DNA from 2 places in the Staphylococcus felis genome. Region 2 is predicted to be linked to the other one. Evidence: predicted binding sites of a transcription regulator. Region 2 holds the regulator's gene; the other holds the start of a gene.
The links. The regulator LexA, encoded in region 2, represses DNA repair genes until DNA is damaged. The targets are predictions, from matches to a motif close to CGAACATATGTTCG.
Positions count from the first base shown of each region.

Region 1 (3,440 bases), 850 kb from region 2:
TAAGACTCTCTCATTTTTGTCAACACGTTCTTGTATTTCACTTAACAAGTCATCAATTTGATTTTTCGTTGGGCGAACTTCAATTTTTGGATCTAATAATCCAGTTGGTCGAATAATTTGTTCAACCATTTCGTCCGTATGCTCTAACTCGTATGGACCTGGTGTAGCAGACACATAGACAAGCTGATGTGCTTTCTCTTCAAATTCCTCAAACTTTAAAGGTCTATTATCCAACGCACTTGGCAATCGAAAACCATGCTCAACAAGAACGTTCTTACGCGCTTGGTCACCATTATACATACCACGAATTTGTGGTAATGTAACATGGGATTCATCAATCATAATGAGCCAATCGTCTCCAAAATAGTCTAATAATGTGTACGGCGTTGAGCCTAATGGTCGTAACGTTAAATGGACAGAATAGTTTTCAATACCTGAACAAAAGCCCATCTCTCTCATCATTTCAAGGTCATAATTTGTACGTTGCTCTAAACGCTGTGCTTCTAATAATTTATTCTCACTTTTGAGTTTTGCTAATTGTGTATCAAGTTCTTTTTCAATACGTTCAATCGCTACTTTCATTTTTTCTTCGCGTGTAACGAAGTGAGATGCAGGGAATAATGCAAAATGCTCTCGCTCTCTAATGACTTCACCTGTGAGGTAGTTAATTTCACTAATGCGATCAATTTCATCACCAAAAAACTCAACACGTATACATAATTCATCACGTGAAGCCGGAAATATCTCGACAACATCTCCACGTACCCGAAATGTACCACGACTAAAATCAATATCATTACGCGTGTACTGAACATCTACAAGTTTACGTAATAATTCACTACGATCCATTTCCATTCCCACTCGAATACTCACAACTAAATCTCGGTATTCATCTGGATTCCCTAAACCATAAATACAGCTGACACTCGCAATAATAATGACATCATCACGTTCAAAAAGTGCACTTGTCGCAGAGTGTCTCAGTTGGTCAATCTCATCATTGATTGAAGCATCTTTTTCAATAAATGTATCTGTTGATGGGACGTATGCTTCTGGCTGATAGTAATCATAATAACTGACAAAATACTCAACTCTATTGTCTGGAAAAAACTCTTTAAACTCACTGTACAATTGTCCAGCTAGCGTTTTATTATGTGCGATAATGAGTGTAGGCTTTCCTACTTCTTTAATCACATTACTCATTGTAAAGGTCTTACCCGTACCTGTTGCACCTAACAATGTTTGGTGACGCTTGCCTGCTTTAACACCTTTGACTAATTCTGCTATTGCCTTAGGTTGGTCCCCTTGAGGATCAAAATTTGAATTGATTTTAAACGGATAATGCTCCATTTATGTTCGCCCCCTAATAACAGTAATATGTTTATTTTAACAAATTCTATTCAAAAAATACAAACATCCGTTCGTTTCATATACTGAATATAATCTTTTTCTTCTTCTCAATACGAAGAGGATAAGACAGCCATCACGCTATCTTACCCTCTAAAGTTTTCGTTTTTATGCATTTCAAGTTGATCTACAATTATATACCCAGCCAATATTGAAACGACATCCAAAAAGATAATCCATTCGTCATGAAAAAAACCTTTGTAGATCGATGCACCTATTAAAATGAGTGTCACTATTGTTCCAATCCATTTGTTTCGTGTAATAGTGCTAAATATAACAACAAGAACACACGGAAAAAAAGCAGCAAGGATATACCAAATCAATACCATCTAATCACGTCTTTCTATCTTGTAATATACGCATCGTCGTTTCTTTCAATTCTGTACGCGGAATAAATCGTTCTGTTAGCATTTCTGGAATCACATAATCTATAAAATCTTGTACAGCATATAGGTGATCAAATTGCATAATCGTTTCTAAACTCATTTCATATATTTCAAAAAACAATGGTTCCGGATTTCTTTTTTGAATTTCTCCAAATGTTTCGTATAATAAATCAATTTTATCGGCAACTGACAGGATTTGTCCTTCTATTGAATCATCTTTTCCTTCTTGGAGACGTTTTCGATAAATATCTTGATACTGCTTCGGAATATCTTCTTTAATAAACGTATCGACCATCTCTTCTTCAACTTGGGAAAAAAGTTTTTTTATTTCACTACTTGCATACTTTACAGGCGTCTTGATATCTCCTGTAAATATTTCAGCAAAATCATGATTAAGTGCTTTTTCATATAGGCTTTTCCAATCAATTTCTTTTCCATGATATTCTTCAACTGTACCTAAATATTGTGCAATTTTAGTCACCTTAAAGGAGTGAGCAGCTACATTATGCTCAAAATATTTAAACTTTCCAGGAAGTCGAATTAACTTTTCTAAATCTGATAGTCTCTTAAAATACTGATGAACACCCATTCCTAAACCTCCTACATAACACCATTTAATTATTGATTAATATAACACATTTCAAGAATACGATTCACTTTATAAACTAAAATTAGAAAAAGCTTCATATTTTAATCATGAATATATAAATATTGATCTGGGTTAATCATTTTACGTTCGCTCACAATCCCTTCTCCAATCCAATTCATTTCTTTTACTATCATATAACTATTGTCAAGTGCAATTGATTTCACAATAGCTACATGTCCGTGTGCTCCAATTTGAGACGTTAATATCGCTCCCACTTCTGGTGTATGATTGACGTTGTATCCTTCTTTTTTTGCATGATTCAACCAATTTTTGGCATCACCCCAATAGTTAGGAATAGGACGATTGCGTTTTTGTCGTTCTTCAAAGACAAAATGTGTACACTGACCTTTAACGTATAAATTGGGGCTTTTAACAGTTGATACTGGGGTAAGTATTGTAGGCTTGAGTAGTTCTGTAAGCTTAGCATCATCATTATGGTAAGTATTGATGAATGTTTTGTCATTAATGACTGGTTTTGTAGCATTATGAGGTGCTCTAGACAGTCCATTAGCATTCGATTGAGGTGGCAAAGTTAATGATGGATTAATCATATGCGCTAATCCAACATCAGTTTTGGCGAGGAGCCGTTGGGGCACTAATGTATCAATATGATCGTTCCACTCTGCTAATTGCGCCTTAGAAATATGATGCCGCTTCAATATTGATGCTAATGTATCACCAGGTTGGACAACAATCATATCTTGAGTTGGAACTTTTACCTTTTGACGTGCTTTTAATTGGTCTGTTTTGAAGGTGTTATATTGCTGGAGTTGTTGGGTAGTCGTAGCAAACTGATGCGCTAATTCGATTAAAGAGATATCTTTAGGCAATGTATACCACTGTGTATGAGAAAGAAAAGTAGCCAAAAAGAGCATAGCATAATTCATTTTGTACATCACATCACACCTTTTTAAATTCAATAAAAGTGGTGTATAATCTTTACCAGTTCACTCAAGACAATACACCACTTTAGTCAATTATGTTTTAAATCACGCTAA
Region 1 is NZ_CP027770.1:187,861-191,300, forward strand. Features, by position in the region: gene uvrB (excinuclease ABC subunit UvrB) at 1-1,350, opposite strand, end outside; gene C7J90_RS00950 (CsbA family protein) at 1,494-1,730, opposite strand; gene C7J90_RS00955 (YfbR-like 5'-deoxynucleotidase) at 1,741-2,382, opposite strand; gene C7J90_RS00960 (CHAP domain-containing protein) at 2,484-3,338, opposite strand.
Region 1: the regulator LexA is predicted to act here: its motif matches at 1,411-1,424, upstream of uvrB (excinuclease ABC subunit UvrB).

Region 2 (3,440 bases):
TAATTTTCAAATGTTAAATTACGCTCTTCTTCTCCAAGTGGTGACCCATGAGAAGTATTGCTATTTGCCTTATTTGGAGAACCGTAACCTATGATTGTTTTCACTTCGATAATTGTAGGACCTGATTGTGACTTAGCTGTTGTAATTGCCTTGTCTATTTCTTCCAAATCATTACCATCTTTAACTAAAATATGATTCCATCCATATGACTCAAATCGAGCCTTAATATCTTCTGAAAATGATTTGTTCGTTTCACCATCAAGAGAGATGTCATTAGAGTCATATAACGTAATTAATTTGTCTAGTTTTAAATGTCCGGCTAAAGAAGCAGCTTCATGTGAAATTCCTTCCATTAAATCACCATCTGAAGCTAAAACGTATGTGTAGTGATCTACAACCGAAATATTTTTATTAAATTTAGCAGCAAGATGTTTTTCTGCCATTGCCATACCTACTGACATTGCAAAACCTTGTCCTAAAGGCCCTGTTGTAATTTCAACCCCTTTAGTATGCTTGTACTCAGGGTGACCTGGTGTTTTGGAATCCCATTGTCTAAATTGCTTAAGCTCTTCCATTTCTAAGCTACCTGATACATGTAATAAACTATATAATAATGCTGAACCATGACCTGCTGATAAAACGAAACGATCTCTGTTAAAATATTCATGTGAATTCGGATTAAAATTCAAATGACGTGTCCATAATGTATAAGCCATTGGAGCTGCCCCCATCGGTAAACCAGGGTGCCCAGAATTTGCTTTTTCAATTGCATCAATACTTAATCCACGAATGGTATTTACTGCTTTTATATCTTTATTGTCAAACATTTTACGACTTCCTTTCTTAACAACTTTACATTACTATTATAACCGATAATAAACTGTAAAGCTTCTTAGAAAACCAATACATTATTATTTATTAAGATTAACTACGCTTATGGTTGCGACGTTGAACCTCTTTTAATTTATCAGGCGTTACATCATTACCTTCAGGATCAATTACTTTAGTGTTTTCAATTTGATCTTTGAAACTTTTGCGAAATGTTTCTAAATATTCACTTCTCAACTTAGACTGTTCTTTCGCTTCTAAATCTGTAAGCCCCTCTTGTTTTTTCTTTTTCGCTAATTCATTAATGCGCGTTAATTTTTCTTGACTTAACATGTTGGCTCCCTCCGTCTACTTTTCTTATCAAAATATACCAGAAAAAGCAAATAAAACCAAACGCTTCAACTTCTACGCTGCGCACACTATATCTATATCTTTAGTGATTGACTGTAGTTGTCATCATAGTCTGAGCATCCATCCGTTCATGTTCGTGTGGAACTTGTTCTATTACATATTTATCATTTAGTTGATGATCTGTCATTTCGTACACTTGTTCTGAATCTTGAGTTTGATTCGCTAACACTAAAAAAGTAAAAAATAGCGCTAAAGAGAAGATAAAGACACCAATATAAACATATATTTCTGACATTTTAATACTAACCATTTACAACACTCCTAGAACATTTGTTTGTATATACACCCTAACAGAACGTTCGTTCTATGTCAATATAAAAACGAACAAATGTTTGTTGACGTTCGTATTATATGATATAATAAATACAAACCTATAGAGGGAGTGCAAAATATGAAAGAACTTACAAAAAGACAGAGTGAAATCTTTAATTATATAAAACAAATTGTACAATCAAAAGGATACCCACCTAGCGTACGAGAAATTGGAGAAGCAGTAGGCCTTGCTTCAAGCTCTACTGTACATGGCCACTTATCTAGACTTGAAGAAAAGGGATACATTCGTAGAGATCCTACGAAACCACGTGCAATTGAAATCGTTAATGATGTAATGGGCGAACCACTTAATATGGAAGAGACAATATACGTCCCCGTAATTGGGAAAGTTACAGCTGGAACCCCTATTACTGCTGTAGAAAATGTAGAAGAATACTATCCTTTACCTGAACACTTTACATCTACACATAATGGCCAAATCTTCATATTGAATGTTGTTGGAGATAGTATGATTGAAGCTGGTATCTTAGATGGGGATAGAGTAATTGTCCGAAGTCAATCTTTTGCTGAAAATGGCGATATTATAGTAGCTATGACAGAAGAAGAAGAGGCAACAATTAAAAGGTTCTATAAAGAAAAAAATCGATATCGACTTCAGCCAGAAAATAGTAGCTTAGAACCTATTTATCTGAATCATGTTAGTGTATTAGGTAAAGTCATCGGTTTATTTAGAGAATTTTAAAATTAATATTCACTCCTTCAAAAAGGGTCGAATGAATAGAGCATATGCTCCATTCATTCGACCCTTTATTATCTTTACCTTGCTTTTTTAGTTTGTATAATTCTCAGTCCAATACGGTTGTTGTTCTGAATTAAAATCAACACCAACACCAAGACGATTCACATTTTTATTTAAAATATTTTTTCTATGTCCTATTGAGTTCATCAAGCCATGGTGTGCAAATACACCACTCACTTGACCATAAGCTAAATTTTCAGCAGCTACATTGTAGTTAATACCCTCTTCTTTAAGTCTATCAAAAGGTGTTTGACCTTGAGGATTATTATGATCAAAGTAATGATTTTTAGCCATATCCGTACTATGCTTACGCGCTGTATTAGTGAGTTCATCAGAATGTTTTAACGGCTTTAGTCCCTTTTGAACTCTAGCTGCATTCACTAAGTAAAAATCTTCTAATTCATAACTTTTCTGTAAATAATCAGAAGGCGCTGCATATCTAGCATTCAAGCGGTTTTCTAATGTATGGCTAACCTGCAAAATACCTGTTAACTGATTATTCTCATGCTTATCATAAAAGACTGTAGTATAAATACGGTCGATATCAAACACATCGTATTCATCACTTTTTTGACGATATATTGTATTTCCTTTTTTAATTTGTTCAATAGGTTTCCCTAATTTTTCTCGAACAAAATCTTTTGGAGAGTTATATTTTATACCCTCTTTAGAAGTTATAATATTTTGATTAGTATATAATCCATGCACTTTACCATCAACATATGCAATCATAACATAATCGTGAAATTGGTTATGATAAATATACCAATCTGTGCCGTATTCATTACCAATGGTATCTTCAGGTTTACCTAGATTAGATTCTACTTGGTCTTTAGACATATTCATTTGTACATTTCTAATTGAAAACATCTGATTTTCAGGCGTTTTCAATTCAGTTGGGTTTGTTTTCCCTTCAACAATGGAATCAATTTTGGTATGGACTGGTGTTGCGATATGATCAAATAATGTGTTTTGTTGCACTGGAAAAACAATGATTATCAATAAGCCTATCAGTAAAAATAACGTAAATTTTTTAATGATTCACACATCCTATCAATCTCTGTCGCCATTGAATATAGAATTTCTAACAATGACATAATCGACTTTTCTTAATGCATCAACATCTTTA
Region 2 is NZ_CP027770.1:1,814,074-1,817,513, reverse strand. Features, by position in the region: gene tkt (transketolase) at 1-827, opposite strand, end outside; gene C7J90_RS08480 (DUF896 domain-containing protein) at 925-1,161, opposite strand; gene sosA (DNA damage-induced cell division inhibitor SosA) at 1,262-1,489, opposite strand; gene lexA (transcriptional repressor LexA) at 1,631-2,254, shown strand; gene C7J90_RS08465 (CAP domain-containing protein) at 2,342-3,313, opposite strand; gene guaC (GMP reductase) at 3,365-3,440, opposite strand, start outside.